3 regions of the Corynebacterium nuruki S6-4 genome follow, and region 1 is predicted to be linked to each of the others. Evidence: predicted binding sites of a transcription regulator. Region 1 holds the regulator's gene; each other region holds the start of a gene.
What was found. Region 1 encodes LexA, which represses DNA repair genes until DNA is damaged. Its sites were predicted from a motif close to CGAACANNTGTTCG; they were not measured.
Positions count from the first base shown of each region.

Region 2: FSW06_RS12810 (HNH endonuclease signature motif containing protein) is a predicted target of LexA. The motif match lies at 8,733-8,746, and genes of this name have one in related genera.
Region 3: FSW06_RS00015 (HNH endonuclease signature motif containing protein) is a predicted target of LexA. The motif match lies at 2,402-2,415, and genes of this name have one in related genera.

Region 1 covers NZ_CP042429.1:452,990-463,335, reverse strand. Annotated here, with positions in the region: gene hrpA (ATP-dependent RNA helicase HrpA) at 1-3,524, shown strand, start outside; gene nrdR (transcriptional regulator NrdR) at 3,557-4,075, opposite strand; gene FSW06_RS02045 (LysM peptidoglycan-binding domain-containing protein) at 4,161-4,763, opposite strand; gene lexA (transcriptional repressor LexA) at 5,059-5,835, shown strand; gene ptsP (phosphoenolpyruvate--protein phosphotransferase) at 6,211-7,944, opposite strand; gene FSW06_RS02030 (DeoR/GlpR family DNA-binding transcription regulator) at 8,120-8,899, shown strand; gene FSW06_RS02025 (HPr family phosphocarrier protein) at 9,020-9,286, shown strand; gene FSW06_RS02020 (uracil-xanthine permease family protein) at 9,328-10,346, opposite strand, start outside.
Region 2 covers NZ_CP042429.1:2,825,994-2,836,339, forward strand. Annotated here, with positions in the region: gene dusB (tRNA dihydrouridine synthase DusB) at 1-734, opposite strand, end outside; gene FSW06_RS12785 (succinate CoA transferase) at 982-2,484, shown strand; gene FSW06_RS12790 (acetyl-CoA hydrolase/transferase family protein) at 2,621-4,123, shown strand; gene FSW06_RS12795 (GlxA family transcriptional regulator) at 4,134-5,108, opposite strand; tRNA gene FSW06_RS12800 (tRNA-Lys) at 5,257-5,332, shown strand; gene glmM (phosphoglucosamine mutase) at 5,440-6,801, shown strand; gene FSW06_RS12810 (HNH endonuclease signature motif containing protein) at 6,914-8,653, opposite strand; gene FSW06_RS12815 (hypothetical protein) at 8,941-9,288, shown strand; gene FSW06_RS12820 (hypothetical protein) at 9,285-10,346, shown strand, end outside.
Region 3 covers NZ_CP042429.1:2,536-12,881, forward strand. Annotated here, with positions in the region: gene FSW06_RS00010 (FAD-binding protein) at 1-485, shown strand, start outside; gene FSW06_RS00015 (HNH endonuclease signature motif containing protein) at 610-2,322, opposite strand; gene FSW06_RS00020 (aldo/keto reductase) at 2,483-3,442, opposite strand; gene FSW06_RS00025 (spermidine synthase) at 3,476-4,339, opposite strand; gene pth (aminoacyl-tRNA hydrolase) at 4,350-5,009, opposite strand; gene pth (aminoacyl-tRNA hydrolase) at 5,006-5,572, opposite strand; gene FSW06_RS00040 (50S ribosomal protein L25/general stress protein Ctc) at 5,654-6,307, opposite strand; gene FSW06_RS00045 (ribose-phosphate diphosphokinase) at 6,484-7,449, opposite strand; gene glmU (bifunctional UDP-N-acetylglucosamine diphosphorylase/glucosamine-1-phosphate N-acetyltransferase GlmU) at 7,533-8,927, opposite strand; tRNA gene FSW06_RS00055 (tRNA-Gln) at 9,080-9,150, opposite strand; gene mfd (transcription-repair coupling factor) at 9,212-10,346, shown strand, end outside.

The sequences.
Region 1 (10,346 bases):
GCAGCCTCAACATCGACTTCCTCCTCGGCTACCTGCGCGAGATCCTCCCGAAGCGTCCCGATCTCAAGGTCATCATCACCTCCGCGACGATCGACCCGGAATCCTTCGCGAAGCACTTCGCCGAGCCCGACGGCACGCCGGCTCCGGTCATCGAGGTCTCCGGCCGCACGTATCCGGTCGAGATCCGCTACCGCCCCCTGACCCGCACCGTCGGCGCCGACGACAACGGCGACGGTGGCCGGGAGGTCGAGACCGACCCCCTGGTCGGTCTGACCGATGCGGTCGGCGAGCTCATGGCGGAGGGCCCCGGCGACATCCTCTGCTTCTTCTCCGGGGAGCGTGAGATCCGGGATGCGGCGGACGCCCTCCATGACGCGAAGTTCCGGAACATCGACATCCTGCCGTTGTTCGGCCGGTTGTCCTCGGCGGAGCAGCACCGGGTGTTCTCCACCGGGCCCCGGCGACGGATCATCCTCGCCACGAACATCGCGGAGACCTCACTGACCGTCCCGGGTATCCGCTATGTCGTCGACACCGGGTACGCCCGCATCTCGCGGTACTCGCACCGGACGAAGGTCCAGCGCCTCCCCGTCGAGGAGATCAGTCAGGCCAGTGCCCGGCAGCGTTCCGGACGCTGCGGCCGTACCGCCGACGGTATCGCGATCCGCCTCTACTCCGAGGAGAACTTCGAGGCCCGCCCGGAGTTCACCGATCCCGAGATCCTCCGGACCCACCTGTCCAGCGTCATCCTGTCGATGGCGGCACTCGACCTCGGCGACATCTCCCGGTTCCCCTTCCTGCAGCCGCCGGACGCCAAGTCGGTCCGGGACGGCGTCCAGCTGCTCCGCGAACTCGGCGCCTTCGAGGGCACCGGACAGACCCTCACCCCGACCGGTCGCGACATGGCGCGGATCCCCACCGATCCGCGCCTGGCCCGCATGCTCGTCGCCGCCCATGTCGCCCACGTCCTCGAGGAGGTCACGGTCATCGTCGCCGCCCTCAGTATCCAGGACGTGCGCGAACGCCCGATGGAGAAGCAGGCCCAGGCGGACCAGGCGCACGCCCGGTTCCGGGCGGACTCCGACTTCACCTCGCTGCTCAAACTCTGGAACTACCTCCAGGAGCAGCGTCGGGAACTGTCCGGCAACCGGTTCCGCCAGCTGTGCAAGGCCGAGTTCATCCACTACGTCCGGGTCCGGGAGTGGATCGACCTCGTCCGTCAGCTGCTCACCACCATCCAGGACCTGCACTGGAAGGTGCCGAACATCCGGCACGTCCGCAACCTCAGCTTCGTCCTCGACGCCTCTGACGCCACCGCCGCCACCGCGGCGTCCGGTCCGGTGGTCGACGAGGACGCCGTCCACAAGGCGATGCTCTCCGGACTCATCACCAACATCGGCATGCGGGAGGGCTCGAGCCGGCAGTTCACCGGACCCCGCAACACCTCGTTCATGATCCACCCGTCGTCGAACCTGGCGAAGAAGCCGCCGCAGTGGGTCATGGCCGCCGAGCTCGTCGAGACCTCCCGGGTGTACGCCCGCACCGTGGGGCCGCTCGTCCCGGAATGGCTCGAGGAGGTGGCACCGCACATGCTGAAGTCCACCTACTCCGAGCCGCACTGGTCCTCGAAGCGGGGCGCGGCGATGGTGCACCAGAAGGTCCTCATGCTCGGACTGCCGGTTATCCCCGACCGGACGGTCCCGCTGGCCCGGGTCCAGCCCGCCGAAGCCAGGGAGATGTTCATCCGCAGTGCCCTCGTCGAAGGCGACTGGCGGACCAACCACGCGTTCTTCCGGCACAACCGCGAGATGCTCGAGGAGACCACCCTGCTGGAGGAGAAGGCCCGCCGGCGCGACATCGTCGTCGACGACGACATCCTCTACGAGTTCTACGACCGACGGATCCCCGACTCGGTCGTCTCCGCCCGGCACTTCGATTCGTGGTGGAAGAAGGCCCGCCGCAGTGATCCGACGCTCCTGGATTTCACCGAGGACGCCCTCATCAGTTCCGACGACCAGGCCGCGCAGGCCCGGGAGTTCCCGGACACCTGGCGGCAGGGCTCGATGGAGTTCGACCTGACATACGTCTTCCGGCCCGGGGACCCCGATGACGGCATCACGATGCGCATCCCCCTGCCGCTGCTGGCCAGTGTCGATGACACCGACACCCGCTGGCTCGTCGCGGGCATGCGTGAGGAGCTCTGCGTCGCGCTGATCCGCACGCTGCCCAAACCGCTGCGCACCACCGTCGTCCCGGCCGGTGAGTTCGCCCGTGCGGCACTGCAGCGCATGACCCCCTTCGACGGGGCCGTCGACGAGGCGCTCGCCGATGCACTCCGGTCACTCGGCGGCTCCGGGATCAGCGCCTCCGACTTCGACTGGTCCCGGGTCCCCGACCACCTGCGGATGATCTTCGCCGCGGTGGACCGGCGCGGCAACACCGTCGCGCGCAGCCGTGATCTCGCCGACCTGCAGCGGGAGCTCGCCGGGGAGATCACCCAGTCCATCGCCGCCGCCGCGGCCCGGGGAAATGCGCCCGCACCCACCGATGCCGCGGTCCACACCCCGGGCCGGAAACGGAAGCGCCGGGGTTCCGGGGACCGGGCCGGCCGGGACAGTTCAGGCGGCTCCGGCGGCGCGGGGAGCGCCGGCAGTGCCGCCGGTATCCTCGCCCGTGAGGACAGCTGGACCGCTGACGGCATCGGTACGATCCCCGAGTCGGTCCAGACCTTCGTCGACGGCCAGCCGGTCGACACGTATCCCGCTCTCGTCGTGGAGAAGGGGTCGGTCGTCCTGCGTGCGTACCCGACCGAACGCGCGGCAGCCGGACAGCAGTTCACCGCCGTCCTCGATCTCATGCTCGCGGACTGCACCGTGTCGACGAAACAGATGGTGAAGGGACTGCCGCTGCGCCAGCGGGTGGCCCTGGACAACTACCCGTCCGGTGGTCCTGAGGCGGTCGTCGACGACTGCCGGGTCCTCGCCTGCCGGCAGCTGCTGCAGGAGTACGGACCGGTCGTGCGGGACCCGGAACGGTGCGCCGACGCGGTCGCCGCCGCCCGCGACCGTGGCCCCGGTCTCGTCCGTCAGACGGTGGTGGCGGTCGCCCCGGCCGTCCTCGCCGTCGCGGACATGCGCGAAGAGCTGAAGGGGTGGTCCGGCGAGTCCATCGACGACATGTCCCGGCAGCTCGACTTCTTCCTCGGCCCGCACCGCATCGCCCGCAACGGTGTGGCGCATCTGCGCCATGTGCCCCGCTATGTCGCGGCGATGCAGGAACGGCTGACCCTGCTGGAGCAGGACCCCGACAAGGAGGCCGAGCTCGCCGACCAGGTCAACGGCTGCATCGAGGCCGTCAAGGCGACCCGCGACCGCCTGCCGTCGGCGCGGGCGGCCTCACCGCAGCTCAAGGATGTCGAGTGGCTGGTGGAGGAACTGCGCGTCTCGCTGTTCGCCCAGCACCTCGGTACCGCCCGCACGGCGAGCGTGCAGCGGGTGCACAAGGCACTGGCGAAGATCCACTGACGCGGGGCGGCGGGTGCGTCGACTCCCCGGTCTCAGCTGACGGGCCGGTCGCCCGCCGTCCCGCCCGCCGCGGCGGTCCCGTCCCCCGGCTGTCCGGGCCCACCGGTCCGGAGGGCGCGCAGTGACCGGATCTCCTCCTCGAAATCGTCGGCGGAACGGAAGGACTTGTAGACCGAGGCGAAGCGCAGATAGGCGACCTCGTTGAGCCGACGCAGCGGGTCGAGGATCGCGAGCCCGATCTCGTTGGCGGCGACCTGCGAGCCGTGGGTCGCGCGGACCGACTGCTCCACCTCATGGGCGAGCACCTTCAGCTCGTCCCCGGAGACCCCGAGCCCCTGACATGCCCGGCCGACACCCCGGATGAGCTTGTCCCGGTTGAACTCCTCGGTGACCCCGTTGCGCTTGGTCACCAGCAGCACCGACCGCTCCATGGTCGTGAACCGGGTGCCGCACCGGGTGCACTCACGCCGGCGGCGGATCGCCGACCCTGAGTCCACGGTGCGGGAATCGACCACCCGCGACTGCTCGGAACGGCAGGAGGGGCACAGCATGGGCGACGTCCTTGAAAATCGGGTGGCGGTCAGAAACGCCACCATCCTAGCCGTCCGTGCCCGCAGGGCCGCACTTCCGTGCCGGTCACCACTGCGGGACGGACAGTAACGTGCCCGGACGCGGGTCCCGGTCCCCCAGATCATTGAGGTCGGAGAGAGCGGCCATCGCCTCCCCGACCGCGATGTCCGGCGCCTGTGAGCGGGCGATGTCGTAGAGGCTCTGCCCCTCCGCGACCCGGACATAGTGCGGTGTGCCGGGCCCGCCGGGGGCTGTCCCGTCGTCCACCGTCGCCGCGGCGACCGCCGGTTCCGGCCCCTGTCCGGCATCCCCGTCCAGGGACCCGGTGAGGACCGGCACCCCGCACGCGAGCAGGAGCGCGGTGGCGAAGGACAGCAGCACGCCGCCGGGCGACTGTGCGACGGACCAGATCCGCCGGCGCAGTGCGACGGCCCGTCCCCCGACGTCGAACGGGCGTTCCTGCCGGGTGGTCCGCATCCGGAGCCGGGCCCGCGCCGCGGGGGTCGGACGGACCGCCTCACCGCATCCCGCGGTGTTCGAACTCCCCGTACCGGTGTCCGCATCCCGGTACCGCCGCACCCGGCCGGTGCCGTGGATCCGGGCCGACGGGGTCACGGGGCGGTCACGGTAGTCGGTCAACCGGACCGGATAGACAACTGGTGCAGCCATGGTGGCAATCTCCTTCTGCTCGGTGCGTCCGCACTGACGGTGCAGCGCCGATGCCGGTCATCAGACCACCGGCACCGGACACCGGACCGTCAGCGGCCATCGAACATGGAACCTCTGTTCGAAATGACGCCGTCGAACGCGAAGGTAGCACACCCGTTCGAGACTGTCCACAGCCCGCGGGAATATTTCGAACATCTTGGTGGGAAAACCGCTCGCCGTCCTGTAGGGTCAGAGGGGACTACCCGGCGCCGGCGGCGACGGGCCACAGATTGACCCAGTCCAGGAGTGAGGGATCATGGCAGACACACAGCAGCCGACGGGGACACCCACGGGCGGACGCAAGCGGGGCAGGCCGAAGGGGTCACTGTCCGCCAAGGGGACCCACGACGATCCGCAGGGGCGGGAGAAGCTCTCCGACCGGCAGCGACGGATCCTCGAGGTCATCAAGGACGCGATCCGGTTCAGCGGCTACCCGCCCAGCATCCGCGAGATCTGCGACGCGGTCGGCCTGAACTCGACCTCCTCGGTCTCCTACCACCTCAAGGAACTTGAGCGGAAGGGCTACCTCCGTCGTGAGGACAACAAGCCCCGTGCCGTGGACATCCGGTCCTTCGACGGCAGTCCGGAGGACATCTCGTCCGCTCCCCGACCGGGCCGTAAACCGATGTCCGCCGCGGCCGTCGACGACTCAATGCCGACCCCGGCCTACGTCCCCGTCGTCGGCCAGATCGCCGCCGGCGCCCCGATCCTCGCCGAGGAGCATGTCGAGGCCCACTTCCCCCTGCCGCAGGAGCTCGTCGGCGGTGGCGAGCTCTTCCTCCTCCAGGTCGTCGGCAACTCCATGCAGGATGCCGGCATCTACAACGGTGACTGGGTGGTGGTCCGGTCCCAGAACACCGCCGAGCTCGGCGAGTTCGTGGCCGCCATGATCGACGGCGAAGCCACGGTCAAGGAGTTCCAGCGGGACGCCGGCCACGCCTGGCTCATCCCCCACAATGCACTGTACGAGCCGATCCGCGGCGACGACGCCGAGATCCTCGGCCGGGTCGTCGCCGTGCTCCGCAAGATCTAGGTGGCCGTCCCGGGGATGTCGTGGCACCCGGTCGCGACCACCGGGATGACGCGGGAAAGGACCCCCGGGCCCGACCCTGAGCCCGACCCTGATCCCGGCTTCGAACCCGATGTCCGCGGAACGAACCGACAGGTTCATGTCCGCGGAACGAACCGACGGGTCGAGTTTCCTGCCCCAGGACAGCACCTGGGCTCGCGAACCCGACCGGGCCAGGATGCGACCGACCCCTGGGTTCTCAAAACCGACACCGGCGACGTCCGCAACCGCCCCTGGACGTGCGGGTCGAGCGCAGGAGCGCAGGGTCGCAGGATCACAAGGCCACGGAAGTACCGGGCCCAGCAGTACCGGGGGCCACAGGGACCCAGCGGGCGGAAGCTAGAGACCGATGACCGCGGCGGCCGCGATCCGGGCCTCCTCCGCGCCGTCGGCGTCGAGTGCGGCGGCGGCCATGTCGCGGCATGTGACGAAATCGACCTCACCGAGCTGGGTACCGACCGCTGCGAGTGCGGGCGTCGCCGCCGACAGGGACGTCACCCCGAGACCGGTGAGTACACAGGCCAGCAGCGGGTCCGCGGCAGCCTCGCCGCACACGCCCACCGCGGTCTTCGCCGCGGAACCCGCCCGGCAGGTGGTGTGCACCAGCCGCAGCACAGCCGGCTGCCACGGATCCGTGAGATAGGCCAGCGACGCCGACAGCCGGTCCGCCGCCATCGTGTACTGGGTCAGGTCATTGGTCCCGATCGAGACGAAATCCAGGTGGCGCATCATCTTCTCCGCCAGCAGCGCCGCCGCCGGCACCTCGATCATCGCGCCGGCGGTGAGCCCCCGGGCATGGCACAGCTCGGCGAACCACGCCGCCTCATGCACCGTCGCCACCATCGGTGCCATCACCCACGCCTGCGCGTCCGGGCCACGGCGCTCCGTCTGCGACAGGGCCAGAGCGATACCGTCCAACTGACGTTCCAGCAGCTCCTGATTCCCCCGGGCGATCCGCAGTCCACGGACACCGAGGGCCGGGTTCTCCTCGTCCTCGGCGTTGACGAACGGCACCGGCTTGTCCGACCCGGCGTCGAGGGTGCGGACCACCACCTTCCCCTCCGGGAACGCGGCGAACACCTCCGCATACCGCGCCGCCTGGTCCTCCACCGAGGGTTCACTCGTCTCACTGAGGAAGCACAGCTCGGTGCGGAACAGGCCGACCCCCTCCGCCACGGAGGCGGCGGCCTGCCGTGCCGTCGCGCCGTCCTGCACATTCGCCAGCAACTGAACCCGGTGACCGTCAGCGGTCGCACAGGGACCGGTCCAGCTGCTGATCCGCGCCGCCCGGTCCGCCGCCTCGGCGACCCGGCGCTGTGCCTCATCCGCCGGCACACCGGTCTCCACCGTGCCGGCCGACGCGTCGACGAGTACGGGGGTGTCCGCCGGGATGGCCCGCAGATCCGCGCCGACCGCGACCACGCACGGGATGTTGAGCTGTCGGGCGATGATGGCGGTGTGGCTCGTCGCCCCGCCCTTCTCGGTGACGACCGCCACGATCAGGGACGGGTCGAGGGTGGCGGTGTCCGCCGGTGCGAGATCGTCGGCGAACAGCACATGCGGGGCGTCGACCACCGGGACGCCCGGCTCCGGCTCACCGTGCAGTTCGGCGATCACCCGGTCCCGCACGTCCCGCAGGTCGGTCACCCGGTCCGCCATCACCCCGCCCGCCTTGACGAACATGGCGACGAAGTCGTCGGTGGCCTGCCGGACCGCATAGTCGGCGGCCTGTCCCCCGGCGACCGACTTCTTCACCTTCTTCGCCCAGGCACGGTCGCGGGCGATGGCCACCGTCGCCTCGAGGACCTGCCGGGCGTGCCCGTCCACGGTCTCCGCGCGCCCGGACAGCCGGTCCGCGACGGCGTCCACGGCGGCGGTGAAGGCGGCGAATTCGGCGTCCCGCCGGTCCTCGGGCACCGTCGCGTCCGGTCCGGGCAGCGCCGGCCGGGCGGTCACCCAGGTCACCGGGGCAGTGACCGCCCCCGGGACCACCGGCTTGCCCCTCAGCAGCGCCGGCACACCGACCTCTTCAGTGGCGGAATCAGCATCGTGGACGGGATCTGACGTGGTCACAGTGGCCTCCAGAAATCTGCGCCGCTGCCCCGGGGTGGGGCGTCCCACCCCTGGTGACAGGGACGACAGAGTGTCGCGCGGTTCGTTATCGCGCCCCACACTACCCCCACCCGGCGGGTGCCCTCACCCCCTCATCCCCCACCCTTGACCACCCCCACCCCATAGGATGAGGGGTGTGAATTCTGAAGAACGTCGCCGGCAGATCGCCTCACTCACCGCCGTGAACGGCCGGGTCACCGTCGTCGAACTCGCGGAGCGTTTCAACGTCACCCCGGAGACCATCCGCCGGGACCTCACCGTCCTCGACGACGACGGTGCCCTGCACCGGGTCCACGGCGGGGCCGTCCCCAGCAACGACTACCAGACGCGCCAGACCCCCCTCGACGTCCGGAGTTCGACGTCCACGGCGGCGAAGATCAGCATCGGCCGCGCCGCCGTCGGACTGCTGCCGGACGCCGGCCTCGTCTTCCTCGACGCCGGCTCGACGACCGCCATGCTCGCCGACGCCATCGCCGAGGATCCCTCGCGGGTCAGCCCGGAGGTCTCGTTCCTCACCAACTGCCTCCCGATCGCCGTCCGGCTCGGCGCCGCCGGCATCGAGAAGGTCGAGCTGCTCGGCGGCAGGATCCGCCCCAACACCCAGGCGGTCATCGGTGACACGACGTTGCGCGCCCTCGCCGTGCAGCATGCCGAGGTCGCCTTCATCGGCACCAACGCCCTGTCACTGGAACACGGCCTGTCCACGACGGACGCCCAGGAGGCCGCGGTGAAGCGGGCCATGATCGCCAATGCGGCGATGGTCGTGGCGATGTGCGACTCGACGAAATTCGGGCGGGACTACCTGGTGAGCTTCGCCACCGTCGACGAGGTCGACGTCATCGTCACCGACGACGGTGCCCCCGACCGCTACCTGGATTCGTTCCGGGACGCCGGCATCGCCGTCCTCGGTAACTGAGGCCGGTGCACGACCGGACGCCGCTCCGCTACGCTGGGGCCGTCAGACCCGACCACCCGTCGCCGGATCCCCGGACCGTCCGGCTCCGCGACGGACTCCCCCACGAAAAGGATTTCTGCCATGGCTTCGAAGACCGTCACCGTCGGTTCCACCGTCGGCCTCCACGCCCGCCCCGCGACCGTCATCTCCGAGGCTGCGGCCGCCTATGACGACGAGATCCTGCTCGCCCTCGTCGGCGACGACGAGGAGCCGTCGGACGCCTCCTCCTCGCTGATGATCATGGCCCTGGGTGCCGAGCACGGTGACCAGGTGACCGTCAGCTCCGACAACGCGGACGCCGTCGAGGCCATCGCCGCCCTCGTCGAGAAGAACCTCGACGACGAATAACACGACGAACTGGACGCCGGGCGGGCGTCCGGGCGGGACAGCTACTTCTCCCGGACCCCGTCCCGGGTCATGTGCGGTGTGAGGTAGGTCCGGACCAGGGGTTCGCGCCCCTCCCCGACATGCTCGTAGATCCACTTCAGCAGCGGGTAGCCGATGATCATGCCGACGGCACCCCAGGCGATCCCCTCCAGGGTCAGGTCGCCGAAGCTCAGGGTGAGGTTGCCGATCCCGGCGATGAGCGCGACCGCCGCCGTCGACAGGTTCAGCGGGTGCGCCAGGTTCACCCCGTTCTCCGCCCAGATGCGGATGCCCAGCAGCCCGATCATGCCGTAGAGCACCATCGCCGCGCCGCCGAGGACGCCGACCGGGATCGTCTGGATCACGGCCCCGAACTTCGGGACGAAGGCGAGGGCCGCCGCGGTGACACCGGCCACCCAGTAGGCGGCGGTGGAGTACACCCGGGTCGCGGCCATCACACCGATGTTCTCCGCGTAGGTGGTCGTGCCCGAACCACCGAACATGCCGGCGAGGGCGGTGGACACACCGTCCGCCATCAGTGCCGGCCCCTGCTCGTCGTCGAGATCGCGGCCCGTCATCCCGGACACGGCCTTCACGTGGCCGACGTTCTCGGCGATGAGGACGACGATGACCGGGAGGGTCAGCAGGATCGCGTTGAGCTGGAACTCCGGGGTGTCGAAGTGCGGCAGGCCGATCCAGGACGCCTCCCGGATCGTGTCCCCGGCGCCGTCGGCGAGGTTCCCGGTCGCCACGGCGAACAGCCAGCCGACGACGACACCGAACAGGATGCCGAGGCGGCCGACCATGCCTCGGCCGGCCAGGGTGAACAGCAGGACCGCGGCGAGGGTCACGGCGGCGACCAGCGGCTGCGTCCCGAAGTTCTCCGCCGCACTGGGGGCGAGGTTCAGGCCGATCATCGCGACGATGGCGCCGGTCACCGCCGGCGGCATGACGGCGTCGATGACACGACGCCCCGCCGCCTTGACGATCAGACCGATGACGAAGAGCACCACGCCGACGACGACGATGCCGCCGAGCTGGG
Region 2 (10,346 bases), 800 kb from region 1:
TGGGCGGAGAGTTCGGCGAACAGCCAGGGGCGGCCCAGGCAGCCGCGGCCGACGACCACACCGTCGCAGCCGGTGCGGTCCATCATCGCCGCGGCGTCCGAGGCCTTGAAGATGTCGCCGTTGCCGAGGACGGGGACGCCGGTGCCGGCCATGTGCTCGACGAGCCGGCTGATCTCGTCCCAGTCCGCGTCGCCGGAGTAGCGCTGGGCGGCGGTGCGGCCGTGGCAGGTGACCGCGGCGGCCCCCTGGTCGGCGGCGATCCGGCCGGCGTCGAGGTGGGTGTGGTGCTCGTCGTCGATGCCGACGCGGAACTTCACGGTCACCGGGACGGCGTCCGGACCGCGGTCCCGGCCGGCGTCGGCCACGCCACGGACGGCGGCGCCGACGACGTCGGCGAACAGCCGGCGCTTGTAGGGGAGTGCGGAGCCGCCGCCGCGCCGGGTGACCTTGGGGACCGGGCAACCGAAGTTCATGTCGATGTGGTCGGCGAGGCCTTCCTCGGCGATCATCCGGGCGGCCCGGTAGGTGTACTCCGGTTCCGTCGTGTACAGCTGCACGCTGCGCGGCGACTCGTCGGGGGCGAACTCCATCATGTGGAGGGTCTTCTCGTTGCGCTCCACGAGGGCGCGGGCGGTGATCATCTCGCAGACGTAGAGGCCGGAGACGCTGCCGGTGCGCTGCTGTTCCTGTTCGCGGCACAGCGTGCGGAAGGCGACGTTGGTCACCCCGGCCATCGGCGCGAGGACGACCGGGGAGGCCAGTTCCAGCGGGCCGATGCGCAGAGCGGGGGTGGGGGTGGGTGTCGCAGTCACCGTACAATCGTGGCACCGGGGTGGGGATGAGGCAAAAACAACAGCTTCACCGTGTCGGGGGTAGCGACAGCCGGTTCGAAGTGATAAGGGATAAGCGACTAGAGTCGGGTGCTGTTCATCACAACTGACACACAACTGACAGAAGTTGGATTGCAGAGGAGTACAGCACGTGTCTGATCGCATCGACTACCCGGCCTTCGAGTCGAAGGTCATGTCGGCCGAGGAAGCAGCCGAGTTCATCAACAACGGCGACATGATCGGAACCTCCGGCTTCACCGGTGCCGGCTACCCGAAGGCCATGCCCGGTGCCATCGCGGCGAAGGCGAAGGCCGCCCACGACCGGGGCGACGAGTGGGCGGTCAAGATCCTGACCGGCGCCTCCACCGCCCCGGAGAACGACGGCGTCCTCGCCGAGGCGGACGCCGTCAGCTTCCGCTCCCCGTTCAACACCGACCCGAAGATGCGGGCGAACATCAACGCCGGCAAGACGAAGTACACGGACATCCACCTGTCCGAGCTGGGCATGTACGTCCAGGAGGGCTTCTTCGGCCACATGGACGTCGCCATCGTCGAGGCCGTCCGGATCCGTGAGGACGGCAAGCTCGTGCCCTCCTCCGCGGTGGGCAACAACATCGAGTTCATGGACGCCGCCGACCGGATCATCATCGAGCTGAACGACTGGCAGTCCCCGGAGCTCGAGGGCATGCACGACATCTACCGCATGCAGATGCCGGGCGACCGGACGCCGCTGGAGATCACCTCCCCGGGTGACCGGATCGGTGACTTCGCCATCGATTTCGACCCGGCGAAGGTCGTCGCGATCGTCCGGACCGACGGCCCGGACCGTAACAGCCCGTTCAAGCCGCTGGACGACACCTCGAAGGCCATCGCGGGCCACCTGCTCGACTTCCTCGAGGGGGAGGTCAGCGCCGGGCGTCTCTCCTATGACCGGCTGATCCTGCAGAACGGTGTGGGCAATGTCCCCAACGCGGTCCTCGCCGGCCTGATGGACTCGAAGTTCGAGAACATCACCGCGTACACCGAGGTCATCCAGGACGGCATGCTCGACCTCATCGACGCCGGGAAGATGTCGATGGCCTCCGCCACGTCGTTCTCCCTGTCGCTGGACGCCGCCCACCGGATGAACGAAGACGCCGCCCGCTACCGTCAGCACATCATCCTGCGGCCGCAGCAGATCTCCAACCACCCGGAGGTCATCCGCCGTCTCGCCCCGATCGGCATCAACGGCATGATCGAGGCCGACATCTACGGCAACGTGAACTCCACGCATGTCGCGGGTTCGAAGATGATGAACGGCATCGGTGGTTCGGGTGACTTCACCCGCAACGCCTATATCTCGTCGTTCGTGACCCCGGCCGTGGCCAAGGACGGTGCGATCTCCGCGATCGTCCCGATGGTCTCCCACGTCGACCACACCGAGCACGACGTCAAGCTGGTCGTCACCGAGCACGGTTACGCGGACCTGCGTGGTCTCGCCCCGCGTGACCGGGTGCAGAAGATGATCGCCATCGCCGACCCGGAGTACCGCCCGCTGCTGGAGGAGTACGTGGAGTACGCCTCGAAGTCCACGGCGCAGCAGACCCCGCACGATCTGACCCGCGCCTTCGGGTTCCACACCCGGTTCCTCGAGACCGGCACCATGAAGAAGTAATGCAGATATAAGAGTTTATGTCTGAAAGTGACTGATTCCTGTCCGTATAACCGTGGTCACAGAATCTCTCCCGCGTGATACTTGTCACTGACCGTCCGAACCGGACGCCTATCCACGATGAGAGGGAGACACCACGATGTCAGACAGGATCGCCCACCCGGGGCTCCGCGCCAAGGTCATGACCGCCGACGAGGCGGCCGAGTTCGTCAACAACGATGACCTGGTGGGAATGTCCGGCTTCACCGGAGCCGGCTACCCGAAGGTGCTGCCGACCGCGATCGCCAAGCGCGCCAAGGAGTTCCACGCCCGGGGTGAGGAGTTCGCGATCTCCCTGCTGACCGGTGCGTCGACCTCCGCCGAACTCGACGGTGAGCTCGCCGAAGCGGACGCCGTGAAGTTCCGTGCGCCCTACCAGTCCGACCCGATCATGCGTGACAAGATCAACTCGGGGAAGATGAAGTACGCGGACATCCACCTCTCGCACCTCGGCATGATGGTGCAGGAGGGCTTCTTCGGGACGATGGACGTGGCCATCGTCGAGGTCACCAAGATCCTCGAGGATGGCCGGATCGTCCCCTCGTCCTCGGTCGGCAACAACGTCGAGTACCTCGACGCCGCCGAGAAGATCATCCTCGGTGTGAACTCGTGGCAGTCCGAGGAGCTCGAGGGCATGCACGACATCTACCGCATCGGTCTCCCCGGGCACCGGCAGCCCATCCCGATCACCAATGTCGGTGACCGGATCGGCAGCCCCTACATCGACATCGACGTCAACAAGGTCGTCGCCGTCGTCGAGACCGACTCACCCGACCGCAACGCGCCGTTCAAGCCGTTGGACGACACCTCCAAGGCCATCGCCGGCCACTTCCTCGACTTCCTCGAGGGCGAGGTCGCCGCCGGCCGGCTGTCCTACGACCGCTACATCATGCAGTCCGGCGTCGGTAACGTCCCGAACGCGGTCATGGCGGGCCTGCTCGACTCGAAGTTCGAGAACATCACCGCCTACACCGAGGTCATCCAGGACGGCATGCTCGACCTCATCGACGCCGGCAAGATGTCGGTCGCCTCCGCGACCTCGTTCTCCCTCTCCCCGGAGTACGCGGAGAAGATGAACCGGGACGCCGCGAAGTACCGCGAGAACATCATCCTGCGGCCGCAGCAGGTCTCCAACCACCCGGAGGTCATCCGCCGCCTCGGCCTCATCGCCACCAACGGCATGATCGAGGCCGACATCTACGGCAACATCAACTCCACCAACGTCATCGGCTCGCGGGTCATGAACGGTATCGGCGGTTCGGGTGACTTCACCCGCAACGCCTACATCTCCTCGTTCATCAGCCCGGCGGTGGCCAAGGGCGGCAAGCTCTCCGCGATCGTGCCCTACGTGACCCACACGGACCACACCGAGCACGACGTCATGGTCATCATCACCGAGTACGGCTACGCAGACCTGCGTGGTCTCGCCCCGCGTGACCGCGCCCAGAAGATGATCTCCATCGCCGCGCCGGAGTACCGTCCGCTGCTCGAGGAGTACGTCGATCGCGCCGGCCAGGGCGAGTTCCTGCAGACCCCGCACGAGCTGGCGCACGTCTTCGACTTCCAGAAGCGGTTCGTTGAGACCGGCTCGATGCTGCCGTAGGACGGCGGGGTCACCCCGTGGTGGCGAACCGCTTGCGGTAGCTCGTCGGGGTGACCTGCAGGATGCGGGAGAACGCCCGGCGCATCGCCTCGTCCGTGGCGAAGCCGGCGAGTTCCGCCACGGTGGTCACCGGGAGGTTCCCGGAGACGAGCAGCTGCCGTGCGCGGTCCACCCGCACCCGCTCGACCCACCGGGAGGGGGTGGTGCCGAGCTCGTCCCGGAACAGTCGTCCGAGGTGGCGGGGGCTCACGGCCGCCGTCCGTGCCATCGAGGTCAGGGTGTGGTCCGCCTGCGGATTCTCGAGGACGGCGTCCGTCACCCGTTTCAGGGGCGAGGCGAAGAAGGAGCCGTCGGGGGAGGGGTTCCCGCGGGAGGCGAACTGCGCCTGTCCGCCGGGACGGTGCAGGAACACCTCCAGTTCCTGGGCGATGGACCGGGCGACTGCGGTGCCCATGTCCTCCTCGACCAGTGCGAGGGCCAGATTCATCCCGCAGGCCACACCCGCTGACGTGGCGAACCGGCCGTCCCTGACGAAGTAGAGATCCTCCTCGACGAGGATCTCCGGGTACCGGCTGTGCAGGGCGGTGGTGTGCCGCCAGTGGGTGGTGGCGCGGCGTCCGTCGAGGAGACCGAGCGCGGCCAGCGCGAAGGTCCCCGTCGAGACCGCGGCGACCCTGCGGGCGCCGGTCGCCAGGACCGAGACAGCCGACAGTAGACCGCCGGGCGGCGCCGGAACAGTGAGCTGGTCGGAGCCGGCGACGATGACCGTGTCCACGGGGCCGCCGGCGGTCACGTCGGCGGCTGCGGCGGCGGCGCTGATCACGATGCCGCTGGTCGTCCGGACGTCCCCGCCCGTCGGCGAGGTGAACACGAGCTCGTAGTGGTTGCCGTCCCGGCCGTCCGCCCGGCTGAAGACCTCCGCGGGTCCGGTCACGTCGAGGGCGGAGGCGCCCTCCGGAATGATGACGGCGATTCGTCTCAGCATGCGCGGAATGTCCTGATTCGCCGGTTTCTCGTCCGGAAAACTGTGATGTCCGCCATGGCTGGAATGGTATCAGCGGAAAAACCTGGATGTCTGACGGGGGGACACGGTGGGTGGGGCGGCCGGGGTACGCTACACTGCTATCCGATACGGGCCTCTAGCTCAGTTGGTAGAGCTACGGACTTTTAATCCGCAGGTCGTGGGTTCGAGCCCCACGGGGCCCACCAGTATTTTCGCTTCCTTCCGTCCCGCCGGGGTCGTCCACCGCACGTCGGGCAGGTGAGGTCGGGGGAATGACGGGGGTCGGCGACGGTAACCGGTAACATTGCCGCCTATGAGCAGACTTTTCGGAACTGACGGGGTACGTGGTCTGGCGAACAAGGTGCTGACCGCACCTCTGGCGCTCCGCCTGGGGGCGGCCGCGGCCCGGGTCCTCACCGGGACGGCGGCGGCGGGCTCCAGCCGCCGCCCTACCGCGGTGATCGGACGTGACCCGCGGGTGTCGGGGGAGATGCTGTCGTCGGCCCTGGCGGCGGGGATGGCGTCCCAGGGCATCGATGTCCTGGATGTCGGTGTGCTGCCGACGCCGGCGGTCGCGTTCCTCACCGACGACTACGGTGCCGACATGGGCGTCGTCATCTCGGCCTCCCACAATCCGATGCCGGACAACGGCATCAAGTTCTTCTCCTCCGGTGGGCGGAAGCTCGACGACGCCGTCGAGGACGAGATCGAGTCGATGATGCTGGAGCTGCAGAACGAGCGGGACGAGTCCGGGCCCACCGGTGCGGCGATCGGACGGGTCATCGACGAGTCCGGCGATGCGCTGGAACGCTACCTCTTCCACCTGCAGGAGGCCGTGCCGACACCCCTCGACGGCATCCGTGTGGTCGTCGACTGCGCCAACGGTGCCGCGAGCCAGGCCGCCCCCATGGCCTACGAGGCGGCGGGTGCGGATGTCGTCGCGATCCACAACACCCCGAACGCCTTCAACATCAACGACAACTGCGGGTCGACCCATATCGATGTGGTCCGGCAGGCTGTCCTGGACCACCACGCCGATCTCGGTCTGGCGCACGACGGTGACGCGGACCGCTGCCTCGCGGTGGATTCCGAGGGCAATGTCGTCGACGGTGACCAGATTCTGGCGATTCTCGCCGTCGCCATGAAGGAGGCGGGGGAGCTCCGGAAGAACACGCTGGTCGCCACGGTCATGTCGAACCTGGGACTGGCGCTGGCAATGGAGGAGCAGGGCATCACCCTGCGACGTGCGAAGGTCGGTGACCGGTATGTGCTCGCGGATCTGAATGCGCATGATCTGTCCCTCGGTGGCGAGCAGTCCGGGCATGTCGTCATTCCTGCCCACGCCACGACCGGGGACGGGACGCTCACCGGGCTGTCGCTGATGGCGCGCATGGCGAAGACGGGGAAGACGCTGCGTGAGCTGGCTGCGGTGATGACGGTCCTGCCGCAGACGCTGATCAATGTCCCTGTCGAGGACAAGGAGCGGATCCATTCCTCATCGGTGGTCGCGGACGCCGTGGCTGCTGCGGAGGCCGAGCTGGGGGACGACGGCCGGGTCCTGCTGCGCCCCAGTGGTACGGAGCAGGTGTACCGGGTGATGGTCGAGGCTGTCACGTCGGCTGAGGCGAAGCGGGTGGCGGGGAAGCTCGCCGCGGTGGTGGTTGCGGAGGGCTGACCTCCTGTTTTGTCGCGTGGGTGTGTCCCGGTCGTCCGGTTTTCCGGACGCCGGGTCGGCTCGTCAGATGGTGGGTGGGAACACTGTCAGGCGGTGGTGGCGGCCCCGGGGGTCAGGCCGCCTGTGCCGGCCCGCCGGGATCGGTTCCGGTGGCACAGTCGACAACCAACGGGCCCGAGGCCACGGTGGTGGCGGTGACCCCGGCGGGGCCGGCCCAGTGCAGGGTGATCCCGTCGTCGGGGGTGTGCACTTTCCAGAGTTTCCTGGTCTTCAACTGGTGGTGGGTCCGGCACAGGCATGCGCAGTTGCGGATACTCGTCGGCCCGTCACTGTCCGGGTCGGTGAACGGTGAGTTGACGATGTGGTCGAGTTCGCACCGGTCGGCCGGCACCCGGCAGCCGGGGAACCGGCAGCGGGCGTCGCGGCCCACCGCGGTGGCCCGGTGCAGGGTGGTGAACCGGTAGCAGCCGGTGTCGGTCAGATCCTCGATGTCGGGCAGGTCGCGGACCAGGTCGGCAACCTCGATCAGGGTGGCGGTGGTCGTCGGGGACACCCAGCCGTTGCCGATGACGAACCCGGGACCACAGGCGGGGCCGGTGGGGGCGGTCGGACCGGCCTGTGGGACAGGGTCCGGAGTCTCCGGACCCGTCCCCGGGCCGGCCGGGCCGGCGGCGGAAGCGTCACCGGCAGGGTTGGTGTCTCCACCGTCGCCGTTGTCCGGGCCGGTCGGGCCGGCCTCAGGACCGCTGTCGGGACCGCCGGTGCCGTCGGGGCCGGTGTCTCCACCGTCGGGGCCACCGTTGCCGCCGGGTCCGTCGGGGTCGTCGGTTCTCGGCGTGTAGACGTTGACGACGACCTTCAACTGGTCACGGTGACCACCCAGGATCTTCAGCATCGCCTCACCCCGGCACCGGATCATCCCCGGCGCCGGCAACGGATCCGCCAACGTCGCCACCGGCTCCTCCTCCGGCACACCGGATTCGGTGCTCGCGCCGGCCGGGTTGATGATGCCGTCGACGATCCGACGGGCCGCCACCAACTCCGCCGACTCCGGCTCACACCCGGACTCCGGCTGCGCCTGGCGTTGCTGCTGCGCCCGGAGGGTCTCCTGCTCAACCAGGAGCTCCTTACGCACCTCCAGCGCCGCGGCGGACAACGGTTCCCACAGCCCGTCGGCGACCGACCGGTCCCCGCACTCCAGAGTGAACCGGGTACCCCGCCGCGTCAGCCCCACCGTCTTTCGCTCAGTGTCCTCGGTGTCGGCGACCGGCACCGGTGCGACGTCGGTGAGGATCCCGTCGGTGGCGTCGCCGAGAGCGGGCACCGACCACACGGTCCCGTCCGGGGTGAGCTGGGCCCCGAGCCGGGTGGCAACCGCCTCGTCGACGGTGGCGGGCAGCTGCTGGCCGGCGGCGGCGAGGGCGCGGGCGTGCCGGTTGATGCGGGTCCAGATGATCTCGAGGTGTTCGACACTGTAGCGGGAGTCGGTGCGCATACGGTCGAACAGGGCCGGCATCCGCACCGCCAGGTCCGCGGCGTGGGCGTAGCACACCGCTTCGCGGTGGCCGCGGCGGCGGACGGCCTGGGCGGCCGACAGGCGGGCGGCGGGTCCGATGGTGGTGAGGAAGGCGACGAGGGTGAGTTCGGCGGTGTTCACCGGCCCGGCCAACCTCTGCGACAGACTGTTGTAGGTCTCGCCGCTGGTCGGTTCGGTACCGTGCGGGACGTGCCGGCCACCACGGGGGTGGTCCCCGCCGCCGAGCCGGCTGGTCCTGCCGCTCTCGCCGTCGCGCTTGCTGTTGTCGTCCCTGCTGTTGCCGTGGTTGTCGTCGGTGGGTGGTGTGGTGGTCATGGTCCCCTCCCGGTGGTCCCCGCCTGACCTTCTCCTGATGTGCTCTACGTCACAGAGTACCCCACCCACCGGACAGAGTCAACCACCTGTTCGAAATCATGTGGAACGCCTGTTCGCCGGACTGTGTCCCGGCGTCCGACAACGTACTTGCCTGGGGAGTGCCGGGCGAATACCCCGGAAAAAGCGTGGGGTCGGGGAACCTTCGACGGCTGGCGGGCGTCTATCCCTGGTGACCATCGAAATCGGCGTCCCGGAGTGCGGACGCAGACACAGAGGAGGGACGGCACATGGGGTCTGTCGACGGGAAAGCTCCGACCGCGGCGACTGGCGGAGGCGCCACGATGCATCTGGTACCGGAACGGGCACATGCCGGTATCAGGGAGATGACGCAGAAACTCGCGGACCGGGTGGACGCCGTATCCGCGGCAGCGCCCCGGGTGAATATCCCTGCATTCGGCAACGGCCTGGCATCCCAGGCCGCTGAGGTGGCTGCGCTGTTCGCCGGGATCCAGGACAACAGGATCAGCCACCTCCGCAGACTCAGCGACGGTATCGCGGCAGCAGAGAAGGGCGTCCTGCTCGTGGAACGGGCGGAGGATGAATCCACGGCCGAATTCTCCGGAGGTGCGTCGTGAAACGGCCCGCATCCGGCCAGGGTGCCGCGCAGATCGACGGCGCCCTGGGCAGGCTCGCCGGCAGTTCCGCGGTGGCCGGTGGCGGAGCGAACATCGGGACACTGGTGACTCTCGCAGACTTCGCCGTCGGCCTGATGCCGGACAGCATCAGGGACGGGGTCAGGGAACTGACCACGTCGGCATCCGGACGGCTGCTGCTCAGTGCCGATCCGTTCGGGGCACTCCTCGGACTCGGTCACGGTGCAGTGACCGGATCACTCGAGGCCGCGGCACAGGACCAGGAGGCACATGACCGGGCAGCTGAACAGGCGGGCACATCGGCCTGCGGCTGCGCCGATGCGATGTCGGAGGTCGCGACGTCCTGCGCCGCCTCCGTCGAACAGTGCGTGGCCGGAGCGACAACCGTCGCGGACACGTTGGTCGCCCTGGCGGACGGACTCGCCGGGCTCCTCACCCCGGCGGCAGCGGTCGCGCTCCGGGACGCGGCGCAACAGGTCCTGGCCACCGCGGGGGACGCCACGGGGGAACTGCTGCAGCAGCGAAACTGTGCCCTGGAAACCTGCACGGAGACGCTGATCGCCGACTGCGCCCCGGCGGCGGAGCCGGGACGCTGCCATGACCCGTTGACGACGCCTACCTGCGCCGTCGATACCGGGACCGCGGGTGTGCCGCCGTCGATACCGGAACCGTCGGTACCCGGTGACGTAAGCACCCAACCGGCGGCCGTCGCACCGTGCCCACCGGGTCCACCGGGCGCGCCTGTGCCCGTCCCCGCCGCTCCGGACGCCGTCATCGGGACCGCAGTGCAGACTGCCGCCACTGCGGTCGGGTCCCTGGTCCAGTCAGCGGCGGCAGTGGTCGGCGGTGCGGTCGACGCTCTGACAGGCGCGGTGGCTGGCGGGGTCAACGGGGTCAGCGGGGTCCACGCGGTCGCGGCACCGGCAGTGGACATTGCCGTACCGGACCTCGCCGCGACGCCGTGTCCGCCTCCGGTGTCGGAGGCGGACTGTGGGTGCCCTCCGGAGCCTGAGCCGGAGCCTGAGCCGTCCTGTCCGTCA
Region 3 (10,346 bases), 450 kb from region 1:
ACTACATGCTCGATCCGAAGGCGGTCAAGGCGATGAAGGCCGAGGGGATCTACCACCGGGCCGACACCCTGGAGGAGTTGGCGGCGGCGACCGGAGCGGATCCGCTGGTGCTGCAGCAGACCGTGGAGCGGTTCAACGGTTTCGCCCGTGCCGGGGTCGACGGTGACTACGGCCGTGGCAACTCCGCCTACGACCGCTACTACTCGGATCCGAATGTCCACCCGAACCCGAACCTCGGCACCCTGGAGAAGGGACCGTTCACCGCGGTGAAGGTGGTTGTCGGTGACCTCGGCACCAAGGGTGGTGTGCTGTGTGACGAGTACTCGCGGGCACTGCGTGAGGACGGCTCGGTCATCCCGGGTCTCTATTCGGCGGGCAACAATTCGGCGGCGGTCATGGGCCACACCTACCCGGGGCCCGGCTCGACGATCGGACCGGCGGTAGTGTTCGGGATGATAGCCGCCCGCCACATGGCGGGGCGGTAGGTACCGGGGTTTTTCGGGCGTGGGTGTGTCCCGGTCGTCCGGTTTTCCGGACGCCGGGTCGGCTCGTCGCGCGGTGGATGTGGACAGGGGTGGTGGGTGGGGTCCCGCCAGGGCGGCCCCGGGGTCAGGCCGCCCGGGCAGGCCCACCGGGATCGGTTCCGGTGGTACAGCCGGTGACCAGTGGGCCCGACGCGACGGTGGTGGCGGTGACCCCTACGGGGCCGGCCCAGTGCAGGGTGATCCCGTCGTCGGGGGTGTGGACTTTCCAGAGTTTCTTCGTCTTCAACTGGTGGTGGGTCCTACACAGGCATGCGCAGTTGCGGATACTCGTCGGCCCGTCACTGTCCGGGTCGGTGAACGGGGAGTTGATGATGTGGTCGAGTTCGCACCGGTCGGCCGGCACCCGGCAGCCGGGGAACCGGCAGCGGGCGTCCCGGCCGACCGCCGTGGCCCGGTGCAGGGTGGTGAACCGGTAGCAGCCGGTGTCGGTGAGATCCTTGATGTCGGGCAGGTCGCGGACCAGGTCGGCGGTGTTGATCAGGGTGGCGGTGGTGGCCGGGGACACCCAGCCGGTGCCGATGACGAACCCGGGACCACAGCCGGTGCCGGTAGGGGCGGTGGTGCTGGTGGCACCGGTCGGACCGGGCTGCGGGACAGTACCCGGAGTATCCGGACCCGTCTCCGGGGCAGCCGGGCGGGCGGCAGGACTGCGGTCGCCGCCGCCGGCAGGACCGGTGGGGCCGGTGTCTCCACCGTCGGGGCCACCGTTGCTGTCGGGGCCGTCGGGTTTCGGTGTGTAGACGTTGACGACGACCTTCAACTGGTCACGGTGACCACCCAGGATCTTCAGCATCGCCTCACCCCGGCACCGGATCATCCCCGGCGCCGGCAACGGATCCGCCAACGTCGCCACCGGCTCCTCCTCCGGAACGCCGACACCGTCGCCGGAGTCGGGGTCGGCGGGGTTGCCGGCCGGGTTGATGATGCCGTCGACGATCCGACGGGCCGCCACCAACTCCGCCGACTCCTCCGACTCGGCCGACTCCGGCCCAGTTTCTCCGGCCGCACGCGCCTGCTGCGCCCGGAGGGTCTCCTGCTCAACCAGGAGCTCCTTACGCACCTCCAGCGCCGCGGCGGACAACGGTTCCCACAGCCCGTCGGCGACCGACCGGTCCCCGCACTCCAGAGTGAACCGGGTACCCCGCCGCCGCAGCCCGACCGTCTTGCGTTCGGTCTCCTCGGTGTCGGCGACCGGGACCGGTGCGACGTCGGCGAGGATCCCGTCGGTGGCATCACCGAGGGCGGGTACCGACCACACGACCCCGTCCGGGGTGATCTGCACGCCGAGTCGGGAGGCGACCGCCTCATCGACGGTGGCGGGCAACTGTTCCCCGGCGGCGGCCAGGGCGCGGGAGTGGCGGTTGATGCGTGTCCAGATGATGTCGAGGTGTTCGACACTGTAGCGGGTGTCGGCGCGCATACGGTCGAACAGGGCCGGCATCCGCACCGCCAGGTCTGCGGCGTGGGTGTAGCACGCGGCTTCGCGGGGCCCGCGGCGGCGGATCGCCTGGGCGGCCGACAGGCGGGCAGCATCCTCGATGGTGGTGAGGAAGGCGACGAGGGTGAGTTCGGCGGTGTTCACCGGGCCGGCCAACTTCCTCGACAGGGAATTGAAGGATTCGCCGCTGGTCGGGTCGGTGCCGTGCGGGATGTGCCGACCGCCGCGGGGATGGTCCCCGCCGCCGCGGGTGCCGGTACTGCCGCTCCCGCCGCCGCGCTTGTCGCGGTTGCCGCTGCTGTTGCCGTGGTTGTCGTCGGTGGGTGGTGTGGTGGTCATGGTCCCCTCCCGGTGGTCCCCGCCTGACCTTCTGCCGATGTGCTCTACGTCACAGAGTACCCCACCCGCCGGACAGAGTCAACCACCTGTTCGAAATCATGTAGAACGCCTGTTCGTCAGACTGCGTACCGCGCCCGTCACCCAGCGTCCGCCGCCCGCGTCACTCCAACGGCTTCTCCCACGCGGCACGCACCTGGACCCCGGTCGCTGCGGCGAGCTCCTCGATGGTCGACGTCTCATCCCCGGTGAGGTGCACGCCGGCGACCCGCACCTGGGAATCGATGTGCTTCTTCTTCGTCACCCCGACAATCGGCACGGTGCCGCGGTCCACGGCCCACACCGTGGCGACCTCGGCGACGCTGAGGCCACCGTGGGCGTCCCCGATCGCCGCCATGGCGTCCGTCAGACGGGTGAGCTGGGGCAGGACCGGGTTGTAGGTCCGCGCCCGGTCACTGCCCTCGGGCAGCGGGTGGTCGACGTCGTAGGCGCCGGTGAGCGCACCCTGCTCGAGAATCATGTAGGGCCAGAACTCCACGCTGTTGTCGTGGCACCAGTCGAGCACACCGGTGTCCTCGGAATCCCGGAACAGCAGGCTGTAGTGGTTCTGCACCGCCGACAACCGGACGCCACCCTCGGCGAGAATCTCGGTGACCCGCCGGATCTGCGCGAGACTGTGGTTGGAGACCCCGACCCGGCGTACCCGGCCGGACTTCACCTGGGGGATCAACATTGGCGTCCAGCGTTCGATGTCGTCCTGGTTGTGGATCCAGTACATGTCGACGTAGTCGGTGCCGAGCCGCTCCAGGCTGGCGTCCAGCATCGTGTCCATGTCGTTGCCGTACAGGTCGGCGATGCCGGTCGAGAACTTCGTCGACAGTTGGTAGCTGGCCCGGTCGTAGCCGGCGAGCAGCTCCCCGAGGATCCTCTCGGAATTTCCCGTCGCATACACCGGTGCGGTGTCGAACAGGGTGAGCCCGGACGCCATCGCGGCGTCCACCACGGGTTTCAGCTCGGCGGTACCGAGGTCGTTGCCGAAGACGGTGTCCCCGCCGACATCGCCGGTGCCCCAGGACCAGGTACCGAGTGCGACGGGCGGGGAGGAGAGTGGAGTAGAAGTCATGCCCCCGACCCTACGTCCCCGTCCCCGGTGCTTTCAGTCCCGCCGCGCCACCGCCCCGGAGAAGAACCGCCGGGTCCACCGTTCGTCCCTGTACTGCGCCGGCACCCCGCCGCCGAGCAGTTCCCGGGACGCCGCGGCCATCGCCGGGCTGCCGTCGGCGGGCAGTTCCACGTCCGAGGCGATGAGCACGATATTGCCGTAGCGGCGCCCCTTGAGCATCGGGGGGTCGGCGATGACCGCGACATGCTCCCACACCTCGGCCATACCGGCGAGCTCCGCCTTCGCCCCGCGCAGGTCATGGTGGTCCCCGCAGTTCGCCACGTAGATCCCGCCGGGGGAGAGGCCCCGCCGGCAGTGGTCGAAGAACTCCACGGTGGTGAGCGGTTCCGGGGTCACGGCGCCGGCGAAGGCGTCCCGCACGATGATGTCGCGGCTGGCCGGGGTGAAGGCGTCGGCGACCTCGCGGGCGTCGTCCACCCGGATCTTCACCCGGGGGCTGCGGGGGATGTCGAACCACTGCCGGGCGAGCACCGCCAGGGACCCGTCGAGCTCGACGACGGTGTTGCGGGACGCCGGGTACACGTCGGCGAAATAGCGGGCCAGCGTGCAGGCCCCGCCACCGAGGTGGGTCAGCCGCAGCGTGGCGGGGTCCAGGTGGTCGCGCACGTGGGTCTCGACCGCGACCGCGATCCACCGCATGTACTCGAAGACCAGTTCCCGGGGTTCGCCGAGGACGATGTGGGAACTCGGCACCCCGTTGACGCTCACCAGCCAGCCGCCGGCGGAGTACGGGTCCTGCTCCAGCTCGATCGGGCCGTAGTCGCCCTCGTAGATCCCGGCGACCGGGCCGTCGTCGTTGTCGGACGTGCCACGGTAGCTTCTCTTGCGGGAGGACATGCCCGGTATCCTACCGCCGGCCGTGGATCTCGTTCTGGGCGGCGGGCACACCCCGGTCGGCGATGATCTCGGCGGCGTCCGCGGCGGTCCGGACCGCGTCGTGCAGTGCGTCCAGGTCGAGACTGCCCTTCTGCAGCGGCTCGAGGACGTGGTCGACCACGCTCTTCCCGGCGTCCGGCCGGCCGATCCCGACCCGGATCCGCACGAAGTCGCGGGTGCCGAGTTCCGCGGTGACCGATTTCAGCCCGTTGTGGCCGTTCTCGTTGCCGCCGAGTTTGACCCGCACGGTCCCGGCCGGCAGATCCAGCTCGTCGTGGATGACGATGACGTGGTCGGCGGGGATGGCGTAGGACGCCGCCAGCGGGGCGACGGCCTGACCCGACTCGTTCATGAAGGTCGTCGGCCGGACGAGCAGGACGCCGTGCTCACTGACCCCGGTGCGGGCGACGCGGGCCGGTATGCCGGGGACGCCGATGAACCGCTCGTCATGGCGGCGCATCAGTTCGTCGACCACGCGGTAGCCGATGTTGTGGCGGGTGTGGACGTACTTCAGCCCCGGGTTGCCGAGGCCGACGATGAGCCACTGGGCGGGCGGCAGGGCGTCCCACACCGTCTCGGCGTCCTGCCGGTGACGGCCGAGGAGGGTGGCGAGGCGGGCGAGGATGCTCATGCCGCCTCCCCGCGGGCCACGGCGGTGGCGAGGTCGGCGGCGTCCGCGAGGGTGACCGGGAGGTCGGCGCGCTCCGCTTTCGCGAACGGTTTCAGGACGTAGGACGCCGGGGACATCCGTCCCGGCGGGCGGCCGATCCCCACCTGGATCCGGTCGAAGTCCTGTGTCCCCAGCGATTTGGCGATGTCCCGGAGGCCGTTGTGCCCGTTGAGACCGCCGCCGTGCTTGAGCTTCACGGTGCCCGGGTCGAGGTCCAGCTCGTCGTGGACGACGAGGACCTGGCCGGGCCCGTAGTAGCCGGTCAGGGCCTTGACCGGCCCGCCGGAGAGGTTCATGAAACTGCGGGGGGTGGCGAGGATGACCCGTCGGTCACCGACCCGCGTCTCCGCGACGCGGGCATTGACCTTCCGGTTGACGCTGAACCCCGTGCCGAGGTCGCCGGCGAGTTCGTCGAGCACCATGGCACCGATGTTGTGCCGGGTGCCCTCGTACTCCGCTCCGGGGTTGCCGAGACCCACGATGAGGAGGGGAGTGGATGAGGTGTTGCTGCTCACGGAGGCCATCATGGCACAACCCGCCGTCGGCGGAGACACCGAACCCCCGTACCGCACACGGCGGGACGGGGGTGGGGGAGAGGGCGGGAACTACTCCGCGGACTCCTCGGTGGCGGCCGGCTCCTCGGCCTCGGCGGCAGCGGGGGCCTCGCCGGCACCGGTCTCGGCGGCGGCGCTGTCGGCCTCGGCCTCGTTGTCCTCCGGGGCGGTGAAGTTGACGACCAGGGTCTCCGGGTCGGAGACCAGGGTGGCGCCCTCGGGCAGCTCGACGTCGGAGGCCAGGATCTGGTCGCCGATCTGCTTGCCGACGAGGGAGACGGTGAGCTCCTCCGGGATGTTGAGGACGTTGGCCTCGACGGTGACCGTGTCGGCGTCCTGGATGTACTCGACACCCGGCTCCAGCTCGCCCTCGACGAGGACCTGGACGTCGACGGCGACGGTCTCGTCGCGCTTCACGGCGAGGAGGTCGGCGTGGTCGATGTCGAAGGTCAGCACGTTCTGGTCGACGGACTTGATGATGGCGAGGTACTTCTCACCGTCGACGTCGACGTCGACCAGGGCGTTGACGCCGTGGTTGCGGACGATGCCCTGGAACTCCAGGAGGTCGAAGCTGACGTGGACCGGCTCCTGGTGGGAGGCGTAGACGACGCCCGGGACGCGCCAGGCGCGGCGCAGCCGGCGGGCGGCACCCTTACCGAACTCGGTGCGCGGCTGGGCGGCGATCTCGATGATCTTGGTGGCCATGGTGGCTCTCCTTCACGGTTGGTTCTGCGGCTGTCACGGTCAACAAAGCGAAAAGCCGCGGCACGAAGGCCGCGGCGGGGGCGTCGACCACAGGCCGCGGAGGGCCGTGGAAAAACGTATTCGCGTCGATAACGGCCGGTGACTTCACCGGCCCTCGCCGAGACGAGGAGAGTGTATCACTCGAACAGCGTGGTGACCGAACCGTTCTCGAAGATCTCGTGGATCGTCTTGGCCACCAGCGGGGCGATCGGCAGGACGGTGAGGTTGTCCCAGCCCTCGGTGTTCTGCGGGAGCGTGTCCGTCGTGATGATCTCGCAGGCGCCGCAGGAGTTCAGCCGCTCGCGGGCCGGGTCGGAGAACACCCCGTGGGTGGTGGCGATGATGACATCGCCGGCCCCGGCCTTGCGCAGCACGTCGACGGCGCCGGCGATGGTGCCGCCGGTGTCGATCATGTCGTCGATGAGGATGCAGGTGCGGCCCTCGACGTCACCGATGACACGGTTGGCGGTCACCTTGTTCGCCACGTCGATGTCGCGGGTCTTGTGGACGAAGGCCAGCGGGGCACCGTCGAGGGTGTTCGACCACTTCTCGGCGGTCTTCACCCGGCCGGCGTCCGGGGAGACGATGGCGATGTTGTCGGTGCCGTAGTTCTTCCGCACGTAGTCGGTGAGGATCGGCATGGCGTGCATGTGGTCCACCGGGCCGTCGAAGAAACCCTGGATCTGGTCGGTGTGCAGGTCGACCGCGACGATACGGTCGGCACCGGCGGTCTTCATCAGGTCCGCGATGAGGCGGGCGGAGATGGGCTCGCGGCCGCGGTGCTTCTTGTCCTGCCGGGCGTACGGATAGAACGGCAGGATCGCGGTGATGCGCTTGGCGGAGCCGCGCTTGAGGGCGTCGATCATGATGAGCTGCTCCATGATCGCCTTGTTCAGCGGCTGCGGGTAGGACTGCAGGACGAAGGCGTCCGACCCACGGACGGACTCCTCGAACCGGACGAAGATCTCGCCGTTGGCGAAGTCGCGCGCAGTGGTGGGGGTCAGCTCGATCCCCAGCTCGCGGGCCACGGCCTCCCCCAGTTCGGGGTGGGCGCGACCGGAGAACAGCATGAGGTTCTTCTGGTTGTCGATCCAGTAGGACACGGGTTCAATGACCTTTCCGGTGGTTGTGTGACACAGCACATCGTAAATGCCCGCCGGACGGGCACCAAGACGTGGGGGTGGGTTTACTGCTGCTCTGCCGCGCGCTCGGCGGCCTCTGCGGCCTTGGCGGCCGGAGTACCGGGACGCTTGCGCTGCACCCAGCCCTCGATGTTGCGCTGGTGGCCGCCGGAGACGACGAGTGCGCCCGCCGGGACATCGTCCTTGATCACGGTGCCGGCGCCCGAGTACGCGCCGTCGCCGACGGTGACCGGGGCGATGAACATCGTGTCCGACCCGGTCCGGACGTGGTCGCCGACGGTGGTGTGGTGCTTGTCCACCCCGTCGTAGTTGACGAAGACGGACGAGGCGCCGATGTTGGACTCCTCACCGATGGTGGCATCCCCGACATAGGTCAGGTGCGGCACCTTCGACCCCCGGCCGATGGTGGCGTTCTTCGCCTCGACGAAGCCGCCGAGCTTGCCGCCCTCGCCGAGGTCCGTGCCCGGACGCAGGTAGGTGAACGGGCCGACGTCGGCGCGCGGGCCGATGACGGACTGCCGGGCGTGGGTCCGGGTGACGTGGGCACCCTCGCCGACCTCGACGTCCTCGAGGGTCGAGTCCGGTCCGACGGTGACGTTGTCGGCGATGACGGTCCGGCCCTGCAGCTGGACGCCGGGCAGGATCGTCACGTCGGCGCCGACCGTGACCTCGACGTCGATCCAGGTGGTCAGGGGATCCACGACGGTGGCCCCGCCGCGCATGGCGGCCTCCACGGTGCGGCGGTTGAGCTCACGGCCGGCGGCGGCGAGCTGGACGCGGTCGTTGACGCCGGCGAGTTCCCGGGCGTCCGCGGCGAGGTGGGCGCGCACCGGATGTCCGTCGGCCCGGGCGATGCCGAGGACGTCGGTGAGGTACAGCTCACCCTGGGCGTTGTCGGTGTGCAGCCGGGTCAGTGCGTCCCGCAGGACGCCCGCGTCGAAGGCGAAGACCCCGGAGTTCACCTCGGTGACGCGCTTCTGCTCGGCGGTGGCGTCCTTCTCCTCGATGATGGCGGTGACCTCGCCGGCGTCGTTGCGGATGATGCGGCCGTAGCCGGTGGGATCGGTCTCCTCCATCGTCAGCACGGTGACGGCGGTGGGGACCTCGGTGTGGGCGGCGCTGAGCGCGGCGAGGGTCTCACCGGTGAGCAGCGGGACGTCCGCGTTCGTCACGATGATGGTGCCCTCGAAGCCGGCCAGGGCGGGCAGCGCGCACTGCACCGCGTGCCCGGTGCCGAGCTGCTCGGACTGGACGGCGACGGTCAGGTCGGAATCGAGCTCCTCGCCGACCCGGCGGGCGGCGGGCTCGACCTGGTCACGGCCGTGGCCGACGACGGCGACGATGAGCGAGGGGTCGACCGTGTCCGCGGCGTGCAGGCTGTGGGAGAGCAGGGTGCGGCCGCCGATGGCGTGGAGTGTCTTCTGGGTGGCGGACTTCATACGGGTGCCGGCGCCGGCGGCGAGGACGACGACGGCGACGGCCGGGTTGCCGTTGCGGGGGGTTTGAGTCACTTCAGGGGTGTCCTTCACAGTCACAGGTCACAGGAATGCCCGCCAGTGTAACGCTGTACGGTCCCCGGCCCCCGGTGATGCTCCCCCACCAGGACTCGAACCTGGAATGCCGGTACCAAAAACCGGAGTGTTGCCATTACACCATGGGGGACCACGCAGCACGCTGCAACCGGTCACTCTACCGTACGGTCCCGGCACTACGATGGGACCCCATGAGCACCGCACCCCTGTCCGGCGTCCTGCGTACCGTCGCCGAAGATCCGAAACTGACGGGGCTGGTGACGCACGTCGGTGACCGTCGCCTCCACATCCAGGGGCCGGAGGCCGCCTGGTCCTTCGCCCTCGGCACGCTCGCACAGCACGCGCCGGTGACCGTCATCACCACCACCGGACGCCAGGCCGAGGACCTCACCGCCGAACTGACCGCCATGCTCGGCGACGGGGTGGAACTGTTCCCCGCCTGGGAGACCCTGCCGCACGAGCGGCTGTCGCCGGGGGTCGAGACCGTCGCACAGCGCATGGCGGTCCTCCACCGGATCGCCCACGGAAAGGTGCGGGTCCTCGTCGCCCCGACCCGGTCCGCGGTCCAGCCGGTCATGGCGGGACTCGGGGACATCGAGCCGGTCCGGCTGCGCGAAGGTGAGGAACTGGACTTCGGGGCCGTGCAGCAGCGCCTCGTGGAACTCGGCTACACCCACTCCGACATCGTCGGCCGCCGGGGCGAGTTCGCCACCCGCGGCGGCATCCTCGACATCTTCCCCGGCACCGCGGACGCCCCGGTCCGTGTCGAGTTCTGGGGCGACGAGATCAGCGAAGTGCGGGTCTTCTCGACCGCGGATCAGCGCACCGTCCCGGGCACGGACCCCGGCGAGATCCTCGTCCACCCGGTCCGCGAACTCCTCATCACCCCCGCGGTCCGGGAGCGGGCGGCGGAGCTGGCCCGCGACAACGCCGGCAACCCGGAACTCGCCGAGGCGCTCGACCGGATCAGCCAGGGCACCCCCGTGCAGGGGATGGAGTCCCTCATCCCGGTGCTGTTCGACGGGGAGATGCAGACCCTGCCCGAGCTCATGCCCGCCGGGACCCACACCGTCGAACTGTCCCCGGCCGCCGTCCGGCGCCGTGCCGAGGACCTCATCGCGACGGGGAAGGAGTTCCTCGCCGCCGGCTGGGAGGTCGCCGCGATGGGTGGGGCGGCACCGGTGGACGTCGCCGCGATCGACCCGGACTCGGTCGACCGCGCCGGCTACCGCACGGTCGACGCCCTGCGCGGCACCCAGGACCGGCTGGACCGGCCGTGGTGGACGGTCTCGCCGACCGGCATGGCCGACTGGGACCGGGAGGACG